Regions from separate parts of the Massilia sp. IC2-476 genome, predicted to be linked through region 1. Evidence: predicted binding sites of a transcription regulator. Region 1 holds the regulator's gene; the other holds the start of a gene.
The links. The regulator FNR, encoded in region 1, switches genes on or off when oxygen is low (the NO sensors DNR and NnrR bind a similar motif). The targets are predictions, from matches to a motif close to TTGATNNNNATCAA.
Positions count from the first base shown of each region.

Region 2: LK539_RS13630 (OmpW family protein) is a predicted target of FNR. The motif match lies at 3,040-3,053, and genes of this name have one in related genera.

Region 1 is NZ_JAJFER010000006.1:268,035-278,676, reverse strand. It holds gene LK539_RS17390 (formate dehydrogenase subunit alpha) at 1-2,340, opposite strand, end outside; gene LK539_RS17385 (twin-arginine translocation signal domain-containing protein) at 2,372-2,629, opposite strand; gene LK539_RS17380 (molecular chaperone TorD family protein) at 2,670-3,335, opposite strand; gene LK539_RS17375 (DUF2474 family protein) at 3,432-3,557, opposite strand; gene cydB (cytochrome d ubiquinol oxidase subunit II) at 3,577-4,584, opposite strand; gene LK539_RS17365 (cytochrome ubiquinol oxidase subunit I) at 4,588-6,057, opposite strand; gene LK539_RS17360 (hypothetical protein) at 6,409-8,064, shown strand; gene fnr (fumarate/nitrate reduction transcriptional regulator Fnr) at 8,180-8,944, shown strand; gene LK539_RS17350 (AraC family transcriptional regulator) at 8,955-9,713, shown strand; gene LK539_RS17345 (DMT family transporter) at 9,772-10,642, shown strand, end outside.
Region 2 is NZ_JAJFER010000004.1:365,485-376,126, forward strand. It holds gene LK539_RS13610 (serine hydrolase) at 1-1,155, shown strand, start outside; gene LK539_RS13615 (peptidoglycan recognition family protein) at 1,159-1,776, opposite strand; gene LK539_RS13620 (CoA-binding protein) at 1,901-2,323, shown strand; gene LK539_RS13625 (glutathione peroxidase) at 2,407-3,000, shown strand; gene LK539_RS13630 (OmpW family protein) at 3,129-3,731, shown strand; gene pabB (aminodeoxychorismate synthase component I) at 3,736-5,565, opposite strand; gene slmA (nucleoid occlusion factor SlmA) at 5,584-6,159, opposite strand; gene LK539_RS13645 (pyrimidine 5'-nucleotidase) at 6,308-7,036, opposite strand; gene LK539_RS13650 (TraB/GumN family protein) at 7,061-7,951, shown strand; tRNA gene LK539_RS13655 (tRNA-Thr) at 7,974-8,048, opposite strand; gene argB (acetylglutamate kinase) at 8,091-9,020, opposite strand; gene LK539_RS13665 (cysteine-rich CWC family protein) at 9,145-9,363, shown strand; gene LK539_RS13670 (PHB depolymerase family esterase) at 9,396-10,442, opposite strand; gene LK539_RS13675 (CopG family transcriptional regulator) at 10,465-10,642, opposite strand, start outside.

The DNA of each region.
Region 1 (10,642 bases):
GTCGTCGTAGGTCGGGTACTTGGCGACCAGGTCGCGCCGCGGCGAGGCCAGCGGTTCGCGGTGGGTCGGCACCGGGTCCGGGAAGTTCCACACGTTGCAGCGCGCCCGTGCATTGCCGAAGGGCGCGCAGCCGTGGGCGATCACGACCCGGATGATCCCGCCCGACAGGTCGGTCTTCCAGTTCTTGCCCTCGGCCATGGCCTGTTCCTGCGGCGTGAGCTCGGCCCACCAGCCGAGCTTCTTAAGGAAGACATGGTCGAATTCCGGGTAGCCGGTGTCGAGCTGGCTGTCCTTGTTGGTCGAGCCGTCCGCCGCCAGCAGCGACACGCCGTTGTGCTCGACGCCCCAGTTGGCGCGGAACGGCAGGCCGCCCTCGGCCACCGACTTGTTGATGTCGTACAGGATCGGCGTGCCGGGGTGCTTCAGCTCGGGCGTGCCCCAGCACGGCCACGGCAGGCCGTAGTAGTCGCCCTTGCAGGGACCGTCGTCGGCGCGCATGGTGGTCGGGTTGAAGGTGTGCTTGTTCTCCATGTGGAGTTTCAGGCGTTCCGGCGAGCAACCGGTGTAGCCGATGGTCCAGCAGGAGCGGTTGATCTCGCGCAGGATGTCCTCGACGACCGGTTCGTTCATCACGACCTTGATGTTCTTGCACAGTTCGTTATGGAAGCCGAACTTCTTGGCGAACAGGTACATGATCTCGTGGTCGGTCTTGCACTCGAACAAGGGCATGATGACCCGTTCGCGCCACTGGATCGAGCGGTTCGAAGCCGTGCACGAACCCTGGGTCTCGAACTGCGACGCGGCCGGCAGCAGGTAGACGCCGTCGGTGCGGCCGTGCATCGAGGCCGTCATGCTCGGATAGGGGTCGATCACCACCAGCATGTCGAGCTTCTGCATGGCCGCCTTCATGTCCGGCAGGCGCACCTGGCTGTTCGGGGCGTGGCCCCAGTAGAACACCGCGCGCAGGTTGCTCGGCTGGTCGATGTACTTGTTGTCTTCGTTGACCGCGTCGAACCAACGCGACACCGTGATGCCCGGCTTTTCCATCAGCTCCTTGGAGCCGAAGCGCGACAGGATCCAGTTGTAGTCCACGCCCCAGACGTTGGCGAAGTGCTTCCAGGCGCCTTCGGCAATGCCGTAGTAGCCCGGCAGCGAGTCGCCGTTGGGACCGACGTCGGTGGCGCCCTGCACGTTGTCGTGGCCGCGGTAGATGTTAGCGCCGCCGCCCGGGATGCCGATGTTACCCAGCGCCAATTGCAGGATCGAGAGCGCACGCACGTTAGCGGTGCCGACGTGGTGCTGGGTGATGCCCATGCACCAAACCACCGACGACGGCTTGTTCTTGGCCAGCATCTCGGCGGCCAGCCGTACGGAGGCTTCCGGCACGCCGGTGATGTCCGAGACCTTGTCCGGCGTCCATTTGGCGACTTCCTTGCGCACGTCGTCCATGCCATAGGTGCGCTGAGCGATGTATTCCTTGTCTTCCCAGCCGTTCTGGAAGATGTGCCACAGGATGCCCCACACCAGCGGGATGTCCGTGCCCGGGCGCACCCGCACATAGTGGTGGGCAAAGCGCGCGGTGCGGGTGAAGCGCGGGTCGATGACGATCATCTTCGCGCCCAGCTCCTTGGCGTGCAGGAAGTGCAGCATCGAGATCGGGTGGGCTTCGGCTGGATTCGAGCCGATGAACATCACCGCCTTGCTGTGGTGCAAGTCGTTAAAGGAGTTCGTCATCGCGCCGTAGCCGAAGGTCTGGGCTACGCCGGCGACCGTGGTCGAGTGGCAGATACGGGCCTGGTGGTCGCAGTTGTTCGAGCCCCAGAACGAGACCCATTTGCGCAGCAGGTAAGCCTGTTCGTTGTTGTGCTTGGACGAGCCGATCACCATCAGCGAATCCGGGCCGGACTTCTGGCGCATCTCGATCAGCTTGTCGCCGATCTCGTTGATGGCCTGGTCCCAGGAGATGCGCTGGTACTTGCCGTTCACCAGCTTCATCGGGTAGCGCAGGCGGTGCTCGCCGAAAGCGTGCTCGCGCACCGAGGCGCCCTTGGCGCAGTGCGCACCCATGTTGATCGGGGAGTCGAAAGCCGCCTCCTGGCGCACCCAGACGCCGTTGGCCACCACCGCGTCCACCGAGCAGCCCACCGAGCAGTGGCTGCAGACGGTGCGCTTGATTTCGGTGGGGACCGGGGCGCCGGGGGCCTGGTCCGCCTTGGCCGGTTCGATCACGTTCAGCGGCAGCTGGCGGGCCAGGGCGCCGGCGCCGGCGGCGACGCCCGCGCCGACCAGGAAGCGGCGCCGTTTGAGTCCGCTGTCGCGGACGGTCTTCACAAGGGACATGCTGGCTCTCCGATTGTGCTGATGGGTACCGTCACCAGTAGGCGGCGGTCTGGTAGTAACGGCGGATGTGCTCGGTCTCGTGGTAGCCGCGCTTCGCTTCCGGCTTGGGCGCCGGCGCGGCGGCCGGCGCCTCCTCGGCCTGGGCGCTGCCGGTGACCACGGCCAGTGCGCCCAATGGCGCGGCTTTCAGGAAGCTGCGCCGCGTTTTGTCCGGCACCCCGTGGCCCGGTTGACCGGCTTCCCGTGTCACGTTCTGTTCCTGGTGATTCCCTTGCGGTAGCTGTTCCATGCCTGTGCCTCTTTGGTTAAACCGGTGTCTCTTCGAGCGCTTACCCGACCACGAAGGCTTGTGCTTCGATCGCGAGGAAGGCGCCGGCCAGCCGTGCGACCAGCCGGTAGTAATTCGATCCTTCCGCTCCCCCGATATCGGCCAGGCAGCGTTCGTACCAGGGCGCGATGTGGACCTCGAAGAAGGCCTGCTGGCGCTCGATCGGCTGGCGCGCGATGCCAGGCGCGCCGGTGATCAGGACGCGCATGGTCTCGCACAGGGCGCCCAGGTGGTCTTCGAACTCGCCGACGCCGCGCACGCGCCCGATGCCGAAGCGCGCCAGGTCGGCGCGCAGTTCGGCCAGCGGGGTATCGTTCATGAAGCCGGACAGGTAGCGTGAACCGTAGGGATTGACCGGCGGCGTGCCGACGCTGACGAAGAGCGTGTCGAATTCCTCGGCGACCGCCTCCGGGTCCATGACGCCGGAGGCCAGCGTCAAGGCTTCCCAGCTTTGTTCCAGCGCCGGATCGCCCCCTTCGGAGAGGATGGGGTCGGCATGCGCCAGGGCATCCAGCAGCGCGCTATCGGGCGCCGCCAGCAGCAGGCGCGACAGCAAGGCGTACAGGTCGGCGCGCGCCTGGTCCTCGCCGGACAGCGGAAGCGGTACTGCGACGGGCGCGGCGGAAGCGGAAGGACGGTCGATCTGGGGCGCCTCTGGAAGGGACACGGTGCTGCACTCCTGTTAACAAAGCTTATAAGAAGTGTATTCCTCCATAGCGCCATGCCGCGCACGGTTGGTCGGGCCGCTTCCCGGGCGGCGCCGCTAGCGCATCCCCAGCGCCTGCATCAGCACCCGTATCACGTAGGCCACCGCCGCCAGGGTAAACACGCCGCCCAGCCACAGGGCGGCCATCCAGCCGAGCCGCCGCATCCACTCACGGCGCGTCACGCGACGCCGCGTGGCCATTTCAGTGGTACCCCGCATCGGCCTTGACCTTGCCCCGGAAGACCCAGTAGGACCAGCCGGTGTACATCAGGATGATGGGCAGGATGAACAGGGTGCCGACCAGCGCGAAGCCCTGGCTGGCCGGGGGCGACGCCGCTTCCCAGATCGAGATCGCGGGCGGCACGATGTGCGGCCAGATGCTGATCGCCATGCCGGAGTAGCCCAGGAAGATCAGGGCCAGCGCCGCCACGAAGGGCACCCGGTGCGGATCGCGCGTGAGCGAGCGCAGCAGCAGTACGATGAAGACCAGCACCAGTACCGGCACCGGCGCCAGCAGCACGATGTTGGGGAAGCTGAACCAGCGGTCGGCCACCGCCGGGTCGCGCAGTGGGGTCCAGATGCTGACGATGACGATGGCCGCGAGCAGCATCAGGGCGAAGGGCCGCGCCACCTGCACCATGCGCGCCTGCAGCTCGCCTTCGGTCTTCATCACCAGCCAGGTGGCGCCCAGCAGGGTATAGGCGATCATCACGCCGACGCCGGCCAGCAGCGGGAAAGGCGCGATCCAGTCGAGCGGCCCGCCGGCATAGCTGCGGCCCGACACCGTGATCCCGTCCAGGAAGGCGCCCAGCGCCACGCCCTGGAAGAAGCTTGCCACCACCGAGCCGCCGATGAAGGCCTTGTCCCACAGGTGGCGCTCATGTTCCTTGGCCTTGAAGCGGAATTCGAAGGCCACGCCTCGGAACACCAGGCCGACCAGCATGAAGATCAGCGGCAGGTACAGGCCCGACAGGATGATCGAATAGGCAATCGGGAAAGCCGCCAGCAGCCCTTCCCCGCCCAGCACCAGCCAGGTCTCGTTGCCGTCCCAGACCGGCGCGACGGTGTTCATCATGGCGTCGCGGTCGCGCTTTCTCGGCGTGAACGGAAACAGCAGGCCGATGCCCAGGTCGAAGCCGTCCAGCAGCACGTACATGAAGACGGCGAAGAAGATGATGACCGCCCAGATGACGGTGGTGTCGATGCCCATGGCCTAGCTCCCCCGTTTGCCGTCGTCCTGCCCAGGTCCTTCCGGGCCGGGTTCGTCGTCCACATTGTCGTCATTCGCCACGTCGGCTGCCGACAGCGGCCGCATCGGCGTGCGCTCCTCGCCCGGCCCGCCCTGCGGCGGACGGTTCAGCTCGAAGCGCTGCGGACCCTTGCGCATCATGCGCAGCAGGTAGACGGTGCCGGTGCCGAACACGAACATATAGGCCACCACGAACAGGGCCAGGGTCAGCGCCAGCGCGGCTGCGCCGTGCGGCGAGACCGCATCGGCCGTGCGCAGCACCCCGTACACGACCCAGGGCTGGCGCCCCACCTCGGTGGTGGTCCAGCCGGCCAGGATGGCGACCAGCCCCGCCGGCCCCATCAACAGGGCGAAGCGCAGGAACAGGCGCTGGTGCCATATTCGCCCGCCACGCCTGAGCCACAGGCTCCAGGCCCCGAGCGCGATCATGAGCAGGCCCAGGCCGACCATCAGGCGGAAGCTCCAGAACACGATCAGCGAGTTCGGCCGGTCTTCGCGCGGGAACTCCTTCAGGCCCGGGATCTGGCCGGTCCAGCTGTGGGTGAGGATCAGGCTGCCCAGGTGGGGAATGCCGACCGCGTACTTGGTGCGCTCTTCTTCCATGTCGGGGATGCCGAACAGCAGCAGCGGAATCGCGCGCTCGCCCTCGTTCTGCCAGTGCCCTTCCATCGCCGCCAGCTTGGCCGGCTGGTGCTTGAGGGTGTTCAGCCCGTGGAAATCGCCGACCACCGCCTGGATCGGCGCGACCAGCAGGATCATCCACATGGCCATCGACAGCATCTTGCGCACCGCCGGGTTGTCGCGTCCCTTCAGGAGCTGCCAGGCCCCGGAGGCGCCGACGATCAGGGCGGTGCTGAGGTAGGCCGCGATCACCATGTGCAGCAAACGGTAGGGGAAGGAGGGGTTGAAGACGATCGCCAGCCAGTCGGCCGGGACCATGCGCCCGCCCTCGATGGCATAGCCCTGCGGGGTCTGCATCCAGCTGTTGGCGGCCAGGATCCAGGTGGCCGAGATCAGGGTGCCGACAGCGACCGCGCAGGTGGCGGCGAAGTGCAGGCCGGGGCCCACCCGGTTCCAGCCGAACAGCATCACGCCCAGGAAGCCGGCTTCGAGGAAGAAGGCGGTCAGCACCTCGTAGGAGAGGATCGGTCCCATGATGCTGCCGGCGAATTCGGACAGGTAGCTCCAGTTGGTGCCGATCTGGTAGGCCATCACGATGCCGGACACCACCCCCATGCCGAAGCACACGGCGAAGATCTTGAGCCAGTAGTGGTAGAGGTCGACGTAGACCTGGCGCCCGGTGCGCAGCCAGCACAGTTCGAGCACCGCCAGGTAGCTCGCCATGCCGATGGTTATGGCCGGAAACAGGATGTGGAAAGACATCGTGAACGCGAATTGCACGCGCGCCAGATCCAAAGCCGACAAACCGAACATGCGCTCTCCTGTGGTCGTTGTACTGCGTCCTCTATGCCAGTGCCGTGTCCAGAATCTAGCACGGGCGCCGGGTGCGCACGCTTGGCGAGGGCGATTAAATGGCCGGACTGTGACGGCGGTACAGCAGGCCATGTTTCACTTCCAAAATCTTTCACGCCGTCAGAAAACCGGAGTCCACTGATCCATATTAATGACCGCTCAGATCGCCTCTGGCGACCGCTTGTGCTCGTCTATATTGGCTGACGATTCGGGCCCGGCAGCTCGATATCCGGGTGAACATCGCATGGAGCAGCGACATCGCGCTCTACGTCGATGACCTCGTCGTCAACCCCTGAGCACAAGGAGAACAGCATGTCGCCAAATGACCGTCTCGACCGGGACGCAGCCCTTACCCTCGACCGCCCCTGGAGCGCCGATGCGCCGCCCTCCTCGGCCAACCAGGCGCCCTACGCCGAGGCCAAGGCCGACGTCCAGGCGGACCCGGGCAAGGTGCAGCCCGCACTGCAGGGCAACGGCTTCACCTACCGCCACAACTGGGGCGCACGGCGCGGCCAGTGGGTGCTGCGCCTGAACTGGTCGGAAGTCAACGCCCGTTCCCAGGTCTTCGTCGCCATCGGCGAAGGCGCCGCCGGCGGCCCGGACGCCGGCAAGTTCATCGGCTCGGCCCGCTACACAGTGCACAACGTGGCGCCGCGCGCCGGCGGCGTCGATATCTGGGTCAATATCGAGTGGAGTTCGGACATAGCCCTCTACGTCGATTACCTGGTCGTCAACCCGGTGCCCAGCGGCCCGCGCTCGGTATCGGTGACGGTGCACCGCCACAGCAGCGTCGCCTTGAGCGACGCCGAGGCCGACCGCATCCTGGCCGACATGGGCACCATCCTGCAGCGCGACGATACCGGTCCGGACGTCGCCACCCCGGTCCAGTTCGTCCGCAACGGCGCGGTGCGGCTGCTGCCGGCCACGGTCCCGGGCACCATCCAGACGGCGGCCGACCTGAACGCGCTGCTGAGCGCCGGTTCCGGCGTCAAGATCGTGCAGGCGATCCGCTGGTGCGGCGGCCCCGGCGACAACATCATTGGCTGCGCGCCGGTCGGCAGCACCACGGTGAACGTGGCCGCGGTGCGCTTCACCGCCGACCAGGAAGGCCTGATCTGGGTGCACGAGTACGGCCACAACTGCGGCCTGCCGCACCGCACCGACGACCCGCGCGCGGTGATGTACCCGTCGGTCGGGGTGGACCACAATGTGGTCAATGCCGCCGAGTCCTCGGCCTACCTGGCCGGCCCCGCCGCCGTCACCGGCAAGGTGCTCGCGGCGAGCGGCTGTAACTGCGACCTGGGCGACATGAAGGCGCCGCTCGATGTGCGCGACTTCGTATCGCAGCACTGGATCGAGGGCGTGCCCTACGAACTGGCCTCGCAGTACGGCGAAGCCGATGCGGGCAAGCTGCTCGACTGGCTGGTGGGCGAGCCGGAGAAGCACGAAGAATTCCTGCCGCAGATCGTGGCCACCCTCGGCTACATCGGCAGCGAGATCGCCGCCCAGCCGCTGATCGACTTCGTGCACAGCACGCGCGCCGGGCGCGCCGTGTTCAACGCCAAGAACGCCGCCCTCCTGCGCCTGGGCGACCTGGCCAACCGCTCGGGCAGCAAGCTGGCGGTGGACTTCCTGGCCAGGGTCGCGAGCGACATCGCACTGGCGCGCTCGCTGGCCGCGCCGCAGGCGGGCGCGGAGAAGGCCCTGGCGGCCAAGGCCGGCCAGGACGTGGTGGCGCCGAGCCTCGAGACGCTGGCGTCCGAGCTGGCCGTGTCCGCGACCTTCGGCCTGGCGCTGGCCGGCACCGAGGAAGCACGCCGGACCGTCGATGCGCTCCAGCGCGACCCGAACGCCTTTGCCTCGGTCAACCAGGCAGCCGGCGAAGCCGCGCAGATCGCGGACACCGTGCTGCGCCAAGGCCGCAAGGAGTATTACCGGATAAAGACGGAACAGCGCCATCACCTATAATGCTTCCGTAGTACGACTGCCGGGGCCATGCCCCGGCAGTATTGCTTTTGGAAAATGGAATGCCCTGAGCTGGACAGCGGTCTATAATGGACCCATCAGCATTCCGTTTTGCGCCATGAACCAACCGATGTCGATGCCGGGCGAGTCGCCCATCAACCTGCAGGTCATCAAGGCCAGCTGCAGCGCCTGCAGCATGCACCAGTTGTGCCTGCCCATGGGGCTCGAGGACGCCGACATCAACCGCCTCGACCAGATCATCGGCCGGCGCCGGCGCCTGGTGCGCGACGAGCGCCTGTATGCGATGGGCGAACCTTTCCGCAACCTGTACGCGGTGCGCTTCGGCCACTTCAAGACCTACCAGGTGAACGCCGCGGGCGAAGCCCAGATCACCGGCTTCCAGATGGCCGGCGAACTGCTGGGCATGGACGCGATCAGCGGCACCCATCACTGCGACGCCGTGGCGCTCGAGGATAGCGAGGTGTGCGAGATCCCGTTCTCGCGCCTGGAAGAACTGTTCGGCCAGGTGCCGGCCCTGCTGCGCCACTTCCACCGCATCATGAGCCAGGAAATCACGCGCGAGCAGAACGTCATGCTTTTGCTCGGCAATATGCGCGCCGAGCAGCGCTTCGCCGTGTTCCTGGTGAACCTGTCGGCGCGCTACGCGGCCCGTGGCTACTCGCCCAACAGCTTCCAGCTGCGCATGTCGCGCGAAGACATCGGCAACTACCTCGGTCTCACCATCGAAAGCGTCAGCCGCCTGCTGTCGCGCTTCAAGAAACAGGGCTGGCTGCAGGTCGACAAGCGCGAAGTCACCCTGCTCGACCCGGCCAAGCTCAAGGCGCTGGCGGCCGGAACCGACGTTTGCAGCCCGATGGGCTGAGGCGGGCCCCATGGCAAGCGCGCCCCTGCTCGACCTGCATGTGCGCAGCTATGGCGAGAGCCGCGAAGCGGACCGCCACAGCTTTGCCCAGGTGGTGCTGCCGGTCAGCGGCGAAGTGGCGCTGGAGATCGAGGGGCGCTTTGGACGGCTCGATCCCCTGCACGCCGCATTCGTGGCGCCCGGCGCCTGGCATTCGCAATACTCGTCCGTTGCCAACCGCTCGCTGATCCTCGACGTCGGCATGCCCGGCTTCGAACAGGGGCCCTGGCAGCAACTGCTTGAACGCCCCTTTACTGCCATCGGCCCGGCGGCGCGCAAGCTGGTCGAGTTCATGGGCATCCTGGCCGCCGGCGGGACGCCTGCCCCGTCGGTGCTGCAGGGCTGGACGCCGCTGCTGCTCGACACCCTGACCCTCGGCGCCGGCCAGCCGGCCTCGCGCCTGGCCGCCCTCCTGGCGCGCATCGAGGCCGAGCCCGGCCTGCCCTGGAGCACCGACAGCATGGCGCGCACGGCCGGCGTCAGCGTCAGCCGCCTGCACGCCCTGTTCCGCGAAGAGCACGACAGCACACCGCATGACTGGCTGCTGCGCTGCCGCCTGCAGCGCGCCTGCGACTGGCTGGCCGGCACGGAGCGCCCGGTAGCCGAGATCGCGCTGGCGGCCGGCTTTTCCGAGCAAAGCGCCCTCACCCGCGCCATGCGCCGCGCCATGGACACCACGCCCGCCGCCTACCGCCGCGCACGGCGCGAGACCGGGTCAAAAACGCAGTAGACCCGGTCAAGCTTTCACCCGGCGCGGCGCCGACAATCTCCCATCAAAGGAGATTGCCATGCTGTCGCAGATTCACACCACATCCAGCCAGGCCCAGCTCGGCATCGGCGCCGGCATCACCGCCGGCGCCTTCTGGGGACTGGTCTTCCTCGCGCCCGAACTCACGCCCGGCTTTTCGCCGCTGCAGCTGTCGGCCGGACGCTATCTCGCCTACGGCATCGTGGCGGCCGTGCTGATCGCGCGTTCCTGGCCACGCCTGGTGCGCAGCCTGAGCTGGGCCGACTGGCGCGGCCTGGCGGGGCTCAGCCTGCTCGGCAACATCGTGTACTACCTGTTCGTGGCCCAGGCCGTGCAGTCGGGCGGCGTGGCCATGACCTCGATCGTGATCGGCCTGCTGCCGCTCGCCGTCACCCTGGCCGGCTTGCGCGAGCATGGCGCCGTGCCGCTGCGGCGCCTGGCGCCCTCGCTGCTGCTGGGCGGCGCCGGGCTGGCCTGTATCAGCTGGGATGCGCTGCGGGCGGCGGGCGGCTCGGGCCTGGGCCTGCTGTGCGCGCTCGGCGCGCTGGTGTCGTGGACGATCTACGCCGTGGTGAACCGGCGCTGGCTGGCGCGCCTGCAAGGCGTCTCCAGCCAGGAGTGGAGCCTGCTGATGGGAGTGATGACGGGCGCCCAGGCGCTGCTGCTGGCGGTGCCGGCCTTCCAGCCCGGCGCGGCCGCGCACAGCGGGGCCGAGTGGCTGCACTTCCTCGGCGTCGTGAGCGCCGTCGGCATCTTCTGCTCGGTGGTCGGCAACGCCCTGTGGAATTACGCCAGCCGCGCGCTGCCGATGGCGCTGATGGGACAGATGATCGTGTTCGAAACCGTGTTCGCTTCGCTGTACGGATTCCTGTGGGAGGGGCGCTGGCCGAACGGAATGGAAGCCGCCGCGC
Region 2 (10,642 bases), on a different contig from region 1:
AACGATCCGCTCGACTTCGAGCCGAGCAGCCAGTACCGCTACAACAACTCGGGTTACTTCCTGCTGGGCGCCATCATCGAAAAGGTCTCGGGCCAGAGCTATGCGTCCTTCCTCGCGCAGCGCATCTTCAAGCCGCTCGGCATGCTGGACACCTATTACGAGGGCATCAAGCCTGGCAAGGCCCCAGTAGCGGCCGGTCATACCCGCAGCGCCAGCGGCTTCGGTCCCGCCAAACCGCTCAGCATGACCCAGCCATATGCGGCCGGCGCCCTGGTATCGACCGTGGACGACCTGGCGCGCTGGGATGCCGCGGTCAGCGCCGGGAAGCTGCTCAAGCCGGCCAGCTGGCAGCGCGCCTTCACGCCCTACCGGCTCAGCGACGGCAAGCCGACCACTTACGGCTATGGCTGGGGAATCAGCCAGGTACAGGGTGAGACCGCCATCGGCCACAGCGGCGGCATCAACGGCTTCTCCACCTACGCGCTGCGCGTGCCTGGCAAGGGCGTCTACGTTGCGGTGCTGACCAACAGCGACGCCGGCCCGGCCAGTCCGGGATTAGTGGCCCGCAAGGCGGCGGGCGTGGCTATCGGCAAGCCCTACCGCGAGTTCAGGGAAGCGAAGCTGGACGAGGCCGCGTTTGACGCCGTCGCCGGTACCTACGAGGTCGAGAAGGGCGTGCAGCGCGTGTTCCGCCGCACCGGCGAGGGCTTGAGCATGCAGCGCACCGGCATGCCGCAGGTGGCGGTCAAGGCTGCATCCAGCACGGAGTTCTTCCTGCCCGGTACGCTCGAGTGGTTCGAGTTCCAGCGCGGCGCGGATGGCAAGGTGGTGGCGGTGACGCATCACCAGGATGGCACGCCGGTCGTGAACCCGCGTATTGGCGACGCACCGCCCGCGCGCCGCGCAATCAAGATCGCCAACGCGTCCTTCGATAGCCGTATCGGCCGCTACGAGCTGAGGCCCGGCTTCGTGCTGGAACTGACGCGCGAGGGCGACCGCTACTTTACCCAGGCCACCGGCCAGGGCAAGCTCGAGATCTTCCCGATGAGCGAAACCACGTTCTTCTCGGACCGCGTCGACGCCGAGATCAGCTTCGAAGGGCAGACCCTGGTGCTGAAACAGGGCGGCCGCGACACGCCGGGCCGCAAGCTGTGAACGTTAACGCGTATTGGCCTGCTCGCCGGCCAGGCGCAGCGCCACCTTGTGGCGGAAGTAATCCTCCTTCACGTAGCGGTACAGGTTCGCGCCCGGGCACACGGTCTTGTCGGAGTGGTCGCGGTGGCTCTTGATGTCGTCCAGCGAGACCTGGTACTTCCGGGCCAGCAGCGCCATCAGGTCGACCACCGCGTCGAGCTGCTGCTGGTTCGGTTCCACCTCTTCGAAATTGCCCACCACTTCGATCAGGGCGTGGCCGGTGGGGTCGTATTCGGTGTTGGTGTCGCCCGCGAACTCGATTCTGCGCGCCCCGTAGATGCGGCCGTCGAGGTCGATCACGTAGTGGTAGGGGATGTCGAGCCAGCCCTTGGTGGTACGCGACCAGGACTGCAGGCGGCGCAGGTAGGCCTGCGGGTCGGTACCCGGCTTGAAGGGCTCGCCCTGGTGGTGCAGGGTGATCTGGCTGATGGCGTGGCGTTTGGCCTTGCCGGCGTCGGCCGGGGTGCCGCCCCAGGTCGCCACGGGAACGATGCCACGTTCGACCGCGGCCAGCGGTTCGGCTGCGTGGGCTGACAGGGACAGGACAAGGGCGGCGATGCAGGAGAGGGCGGTGGGGCGCATGACGTAAGGGATCAGGGACGAGACCGCATCTTTCCACGTTTGCGCGGCCTGCGCCAGTGCAGGCGCGCCAGATGATGCAAATCTGATAAGCTAGGGATCGCACCCTGAATCTACTGTACCCATCATGAGAAGCATTGCCCAGATCCTCAGCGACAGCAAGACCATCGCCATCGTCGGCCTGTCCAACAAGCCCGAGCGCGCCAGCTACGGCGTGGCCGAATACCTGCAGGGAGCCGGCTACCGCGTGGTGCCGGTGAACCCGAGCCTCGCCGGCCAGACCGTGCTGGGCGAAAAAGCCTACGCCACGCTGCAGGAGGCGGCCGACGCCCTCGCTGCCAGCGGCCAGCCGATCGACATCGTCGACTGCTTCCGTAAGTCCGAAGACATTCCGCCGATCGCGCGCGACGCCATCGCCGTACGCGCCGGCTGCCTGTGGATGCAGCTCGACATCGAGAACCAGGCCGCTGCCGACCTGGCGCGCGCCGCCGGGCTGGATGTGGTCATGAACCACTGCATTAAGATCGAACACCGCAGTCTGAACGGCTAAGGTCCCGGCTCCCGGCGCAGACCGCGATTCTTGTGGCTGCCGCTGCGTTACAATCGTGGCATCACACTCCAGGGATGCCACCCATGTTCAAGACCACCGCCCTGCTCGCAGCCCTTGTCGCCGCGAGCCTCTCCCAGCCGGCCGCCGCCCAGGCGACCAACGCGGCCAGCGCCAAGCCGACTGCCGCCAAGGCCAGCTGCCCGGCCATCCTGCACCAGAATTTCAAGCGCCTGCAGGACGACGCGCCGCAGGACCTGTGCCAGTACGCCGGCAAGGTGGTGCTGGTGGTGAACACGGCCAGCTACTGCGGCTTCACCAAGCAATACGAAGGCTTGGAAAAGCTCTACGCCAAATACAACGGCCGCGGCCTGGTGGTGCTCGGCTTCCCCTCGAACGACTTCGGCAAGCAGGAGCCGGGCAGCGCGAAGGAGATCGCCGACTTCTGCTTCAACACCTACGGGGTGAAATTCCCGATGTTCGCCAAGACCGCCGTCACAGGTCCTGAGGCCAATCCGCTGCACGCCAGCCTGACCAAGGCCACCGGCCAGGCGCCGAAGTGGAACTTCACCAAGTACCTGATCGGCCGCGACGGCAAGGTCCTGGAGCATTTCCCGAGCAAGGTAACGCCGGAAGATCCGGCCCTGGTCGGCAAGATCGAACAGGCGCTGGCCATGTAAGCAGCGTGGATCGAATAACCATCCTATGATTGTGGTTATTTGATCCACATCAACGATTTTTTTGCGCTGCATCAATAACCTTACCTTCGTCACTGATGACATGACGAAAGGTAAAAACAATGAAAACGATGTTGCAGCATGTGCTGGCGATCGCTCTCGCGCTCGCCGGCAGCCAGGCCCTGGCGCAGGAAACCAACTGGATGGTGCGTGCCCGCGCCGTTCATATCGACCCGGCGAATGAATCCGCGCCGCTGGCCGGTACCGGCGCGGTGGACCGCATCCACGTGTCCAGCAAGACCATCCCGGAAGTCGACGTCTCCTACTTCTTCACGCCCAATCTGGCGGCGGAACTGATCCTGACTTATCCGCAGAAGCACGACGTCACCCTCGACGGGGCGCGCATCGGCAGCTTCCGTCACCTGCCGCCGACCCTGACAGCGCAGTACCACTTCACGCCGCGGGAGAGCTTCAGTCCCTATGTCGGCGCAGGCGTCAACTACACCCGCATCTCGCGTGTGAAGCTCCTGAACGGCGCGGGCGATCTCGAGAACGACAGCTGGGGCCTGGCGCTGCAAGCCGGCGTCGACATCCGCCTGGATGCGCGCTGGTCGGCGAACCTCGATGTGAAGAAGGTGAACATCCGCAGCGACGTGATCGTCGGCGGCGCCAGGGTCAGCGCGGTGAAGGTGGACCCGGTGCTGTTTGGCGTCGGTGTCGGCTACCGCTTCTAAGCCGCTAAGCCTGCGGGTCGTCCAGCAGGACTGCCCGCAGCGGGCCACGCAGGGCGTTGCAGACCACCAGGTCGTCCGCATCTTCCAGCATCTCGCGCGTGATCACACGCTCGCGCGCATTCCAGGCCGGCGCCTGCAACAGCACGCTGCGCATCACGCCCGGCAGCACTCCACAGGATAGCGGCGGCGTGTACCAGGCCGTGCCGAAGCGCACGAACACATTGCTGCGTCCACCTTCGGTCAGTTCGTCCCGCTCGTTGAAGAACAGCGCGTCGAAGGCGCCTTGCGCTTCGGCCGCGCGCCAGGCTGCGTCGTAGCGGCTGCGCACGCTCGTTTTGTGGCGCAGGAAGACGTCGCCCGAATGCGTGTTCTCCTTTGCCAGCACCAGCAGCACCGGCTCGCTCGAGGGCGCCAGCAGGCCTGACCCCACGGCCAGCTGGCCGAACGGATCGACCGACAGGCGCAGGCGGTGCAGCTGGCCGGGCGGCAGGGCCAGGCAGGCCTCGTTCAGGGCCGCGCGTGCGCTACCGAAGTCGAACGGATGCCCGAAAAAGCGGCAGGAAGCGGCCAGGCGGTCGAGGTGCTGCTCGGGGTGGCGGCAGCCGTCGTCGCGGCTGGCGCGCAGGGTTTCGAAGATCTCGAGTTCGTTCGGCAGGCCGGTGAGGAAGCGCGCCTTGAGCTGGCATTCGGCGAATTCGGAGGCGGCAATGCTGTCATAGACGATGCCGGCGCCCACGCCGAGTACGCCCTGGCGGGTGCCGCCCTCGGACGCGCCCAGGGCCAGGGTGCGGATTGGGACCGACAGGCAGAAATTACCAAAGGCCTGACCGGCGGACGGCGGATCGAACCAGCCGATCGCGCCCGTGTAGATGCCGCGCGCCGTCGGTTCCAGTTCGTGGATGATTTCCATCGTGCGGTGCTTGGGTGCGCCCGTGATCGAGCCGCAGGGGTAGAGCGCGGCGAAGATGTCTTCCAGGGTCGCGTCAAGGCGCAGGCGCGCCTGCACGGTCGATGTCATCTGCAGCACGCTGCCGTAGCGCTGCACGTCGAACAGCGCCGGCACCTCGACGCTGCCGGTTTGCGCCACGCGACCCAGGTCGTTGCGCAGCAGGTCGACGATCATCAGGTTCTCGGCGCGGTTCTTGGTATCCGCGGCCAGTGCCTGCGAGCGCTGGGCGTCGGTCGCATCGTCGCCGCTGGCCGGCGCCGTGCCTTTCATTGGCCGCGCCAGCAGCACGCCGCTTTCAAAGCGCATGAAGAGTTCGGGCGAGAAGGACAGCACCGCGCTGCCGTCGGGCAGGGCGACCAGGGCGCCGTAGGGCACGCGCTGGCGCGCACGCAGCCGCGCATACAGCGCGACCAAGGCGCCATAGGCGGCAAAGCGCAGGCGGTAGGTGTAGTTGACCTGGTAGGTGTCGCCGGCCGCGATGTAGTCACGGATGCGGCCGATCGCTGTGCTGAAGGCGGCTTCGTCGACGTTGGGCGTGATCCCCGCCACGCCCGCCAATTCACCAGCCGGCGCGCGGGTGGCGATCCAGGCCTCGACCTGGGTCGCATCGAGGTGCTCGCACTGTTCGAACAGCAGCACCTGGGCCAGCGGACCGTCGAGAGGATGGGCGGGCAAACCCTGCAAGTGCGCGCCCAGTTCGTAAGTCAGCAAGGGCACTGCGTACAGGCCGCGATCCAGGGCCTCCTGCATCGCCGCCAGCAACTGCGGCCAGTCCTGGGCAGCGTCACAGTGCAGCGTGCCGGCGTGGCGGCTGTACAGGCGCGAGCGCGCTTCGCCCTGGGCGCCGGCGTCGTCCAGCAGTGCGAAGACTTCCTGGGTGTCCATGATGCCTCTGGCGCTAGCTTATGCCGCCAGCAGCAGCGACAGCTGCAGGGCCGTGCCTTCGGCCGGGTTCTGCTTGAAACCGCTCTTGGCGAAGCGGTGCCAGCGTCCGGTCACGTAGCTCACCAGGAGGCCGGCGCGCGCCGCGACGTCGGCTTCCTGGCCGTGGCCCTGGGTAGCGGCCACGCGCAGGGCGCCCTTGAACGCCATCTCGACCTTGTCGTAGAAGCCGTTCATGCGCAGCTGCAGGCGCTCGTCCTCGCCCACCAGCGCGTCGCCGATCAGGACCCGGGTCATGCCCGGGTTGTTGCTGGCGAAGGAGAGCAGCATCTGCAGCATCGCATAGGCCTGGTTCACGCCACCTTCCTCGCGCTCGGTGATCTGGTTGATCAGGCCGAACACGCTGGACTCGATGAACTCGATCAGGCCCTCGTACATCTGGGCCTTACTGGCGAAGTGGCGGTACAGCGCCGCTTCCGACACCGACAGGCGCGCCGCCAGCGCCGCCGTGGTGATCTTCTCGCCCTTGGGCTGCTCGAGCATCGAGGCCAGGGCCTGGAGGATTTGCAGCTTGCGCTGCCCCGGCTTAGTTGCCATGTGATCCCTAGTTCGTTGGGAGACCTCGCAAACCTACTACGCGTTGTAATCTCGACCTGCGATGCTCGCTGTACTCCCGTACAGCTGCGCTTCTCGGTCAAGCTTACCGCCGCTCGCTACGGTTTTCGAGGCCCCCCTTGTTTTTGGATTAGCGCAGCCGGTGTAAACGCGCCGGTAGCTGTCGCACGGATTTTACTTTGACATCGACGTAACCGGGGCGTTTCAGGGTCCGCGGCAGTGGCGCTTTGCCGATCGGGTCGCTCATGCGCAGGTATTGTGTGACCCACACCGTGCGTAGCCCGAGGCGGCTCGCGCTTTTCAAATTGGCCAGCGTGTCTTCGACCAGGATGCAGCGGCGCGCCGCCACGCCGTGCTTGCGCAGCAGGCGGCGCAGCATCAGGCTCGATGGCTTGGGACGCAGCTGGCGGTGCACATGCATGTGCTCGATCGCGACGTGGTGCGCAAAGTGGCGACCCAGGCCCAGGTGGCGCATCACGTCCGTGGAGTAGCGCGTCGGCGCGTTGGTGAGCAGGATCTTGCGGCCCGGCAGGCGCCGCAGCAGGGCGCCCAGGCCCTTCTCGGCGCGCACCAGCTTGTCGAGGGCGCCGATGTCGTGGGTGACGTGCAGGAAGTCGGCGGCCGACACGCCATGGTGGCGGATCATGCCGAGCAGGGTGGCGCCGTAGCGCTTCCAGTAGCCGAGGCGGGCGGCGTCCACCTGCGCCTGGGTGGCGGGGCTGTCGCCGTCGCCCAGCACGCGCGCGATATACGTGTTCATGTTGGCGCTGATGGCCGGGAAGATCGCATGCGAGGCGTCGTGCAGGGTGTTGTCGAGGTCGAACAGCCAGACGGGAGAGGGAAGGGTATGATTTGGCACGGTGCAGACACAACGGAGAATTGAATGCGACGTCCGATTATAGTGGTGTTCTTCAGCTTGTTCCTGCTGGCCTTCCAGGCGCTGGCGGCAGAACGCGGCGCGCTGTTCAAGGTCAGCGGCAGCGGGCACTCACTTTACCTGTACGGCACCATCCATGCCGGGCGTCCCGATTTCTATCCGCTCGAACCGCGCATCCGCCAGGCCCTGGAGGCCGCGCCCACGCTGGCGCTGGAAATCGATACCGCGCGCGATCCGGCCGCGATGGCGGCGGCGCTCCAGCAGCACGGCATGTATGGTAACCCGCGTCTCGGGCTGGCCGGCCTGGCGCCCGAGCGGCGCCAGCGCATCGAAACCGCGCTCAAGCGCCAGGGCCTCGACCCGGCCGCACTGAAGCAGCTGAAACCCTGGATGATCGTGATGACGCTGGCCGTGATCGACGCGGCGAAGATGGGCTACGACCCGCGCCTGGGCGTGGACAGCCATCTGGCGGAGCAGGCGCGCAGCAAGGGCAAGACCCGCATCGCCGAACTCGAGTCGATCGGCTACCAGGCCGCGCTGCTTGACCGCCTCAAGGACGAGGACCAGTGGAAACTGCTGGAAGAAACGCTGGAGCACATGGCGTCCGGGCGCCAGCTGCGCGAGTCGCGCGAACTGTTCGATGCCTACGAGCGCGCCGACCAGGCGGCGCTGGAACGCATCGCGCAGCGCATGGAAGAAGACGACAGCATCAGCGGCAAGTTCATGCGCGAACTGCTGATGGACGAACGCAACGGGCCGATGGCGGACAAGATCGTTTCGCTCCTGGGGCGCGAAAACAATGCGGTGGTGGCGGTGGGATTGCTGCACCTGGTGGGCAAACGCGGCGTGCCCGAGCTGCTGCGCAAGCGCGGCATCAAGGTGGAGCGGATCTACTGAGGGAAGTGCTGCAGGAGGGGGGTGGTGCCCTTGACGTGGATTGAACACGTGGCCTCTCCCTTACCAAGGGAGTGCTCTACCACTGAGCTACAAGGGCATTCAGGTCGTCTTCTGTGGCAGAAACTCTGCCACAAAAAATTTAGTGAGACCGGATCATAGTGCCAAAAGCCTGTTCGGTCAAGACTTCCAGCAACAAACTGTGTTCGATGCGCCCATCGATGATGTGGACCGTATTGACGCCCGACTTCGCGGCGTCCAGCGCCGACGAGATTTTCGGCAGCATGCCGCCCGAAATCGTACCGTCTTCGAACATCTCGTCGATCTCGCGCGCCGACAGGTCGGTGACCAGGTTGCCCTGCTTGTCCTGCACGCCGGCGATGTTGGTCATCATGATCAGCTTTTCGGCTTTCAGGATTTCGGCGATCTTGCCGGCCACGACGTCGGCATTGATGTTGTAGGCCTGGCCATCCTGGCCGAAGCCGATCGGTGAGATGATCGGGATGAAGGCGTCGTCCTGCAGCGCCTTGACGACCGCCGGGTTGATCGCTTCGATCTCGCCGACGAAACCGATGTCGAGGAATTCGCCCGGCTTTTCCTTGTCCGGCATGGACATGCGGCGTGCGCGGATCAGGCCACCGTCCTTGCCGGTCAGGCCCACGGCCTGGCCGCCGTAGTGGTTGATCAGCATGACGATGTCCTGTTGGACTTCGCCGCCCAGCACCCACTCGACCACTTCCATGGTTTCTTCGTCGGTGATGCGCATGCCCTGCACGAAGGTGCCCTGCTTGCCGATCTTCTTGAGTGCGTTGTCGATCTGCGGACCGCCGCCGTGCACCACCACCGGGTTCATGCCGACCAGCTTGAGCAGGATGACGTCGCGTGCGAAGCCGTGCTTCAGGCGCTCGTCGGTCATGGCATTGCCGCCGTACTTGATGACGATGGTCTTGCCGTGGAAATTACGGATATAGGGAAGCGCCTCGGCCAGGATCTGTGCCTTGATCTGTGGCGAAACCTTGGTCAGATCGTTGGGCTGGTCGTCGGGATTCAGGCTGCTCAAGGTTGCGTTCATGGAAGGTCCAAAATAAATGTCGCGAGATTTTAAGGCAACAGCCTAGTACTTGTGCTGATTATATGGCGTCTTGTTGTATTTTATGGGCTGAATCGCCACCGTACAGAACCATGACCCCTTTTTCATGCGGGAATGCCCCGTGAGCACCTGCACCCGCTGCGGCGCCGAATTCGGCTGCGCCATGGCCGATGGCAGCCCTGAACCTTGCTGGTGCACGGCCCTGCCGCCCGCCGTTCTGGTACCGCAGGAAGCCGCTGGCTGCTGGTGCCCGGCCTGCCTGCGCGCCCACATCGAGGCTGAACTATTGCGGCAAGATCAGCCGGCGCGACAGTTGAACCGCTAACTTTCACCGCGTGGGCGGGGGACCCGCCCACCTTACCGCTGCGTGCGGAAAAACCGCATCATCTCACGACTCGCATCCGGCCCCTTGCCATCGGTATAACTGCCGCGCGCATTGCCGCCCGACCAGGCGTGGCCGGCGCCATGGATCAGCCAGTGCTCGGCATGCACGCTGCCGTCGTCGTGGTGGTGCACCGTGCGGGTGTAGGCGTGGCCGTTCGGCACCTGGCCCGGCTCGGCGGTGTGGCGCACCCCGCGCGCGCGGCCCTGGCTGACCAGGGCGTCGCCATTGGCGGGATGGACCGTGGTGTCGCGGTCGCCGTGGAACACGATGACCGGCAGCTGGCGTCCCGGCGCCTGGCTGCGCCGGAAATCGCCCTTCATCGCCGCCAGCGCCGAGGACAGGTCCTTGGCCGCCGCGAAGGGCAGGCCCGAATGCACGCCGACGGCGGCGTACAGGTCCGGATACAGGGTGCCCATGATGGTCGCCATCGCGCCGCCCGCGGACAGGCCGGCAACGAATACCTGGCGCGCATCGACCGCGTGGCGCGCCATCACGTCGCGCGTGATGCCGGCAATGATCGAGGGTTCGCCGCGGTCGCGCTGCTGGTCCGATTCATTGAACCAGTTCCAGCAGCGCGACGGGTTGGCTGACTGCGACTGCGCCGGATAGACGACCAGGCAGCCCAGTTCTTCCGCCAGTGCGTTCATCTGCGTGCCGTGGGCGAAGTCGTCGGGGTTCTGGGTGCAGCCGTGCAGCATGACGACCAGCGCGGCCGGGGCGTCGCCCAGGGTGCTCGGCACGTACAGCTTGTAGTCGCGGGTGCCGGCCTCGTTGCTGTAGCTGCCGCTGCTGAAGCTGCCCGGCCAGGCGTCGTTGGCCGGGACCTCGAACTGTCCGCGCAAGGATTCCATGTTGCGCTGCAGGTCGGCCAGCACGTCGGTGGAGGGCGCGCTGCGCTGGAAGGCGTTCGCGTGCTTCATCGCTTCCTGCACGATGGCCGCGGTATCGAGCGGATTTTTCTTGAGCAGGGCGCGGGTGGCCTTGCGCATCTGCGCGAGCAGGTGCATGTTCATTTTCATGGTCTTCCCCTGGCCGGAGCGCTTACTGGATGCGTCCGGCTAGTGCCGCCTTCACCGCGCTGCTGGCATGCAGCGCGCCGAGGACGACGATTGATTCGATGGTGTCGCGCGCCAGTTCGGGCGTGACGTCGTCTGCGATGCTGGCCAGGCCGAGCACCTGGATCTGCAGGCGTTCGCCGGCGGCGCGCGCCCGTTCCAGG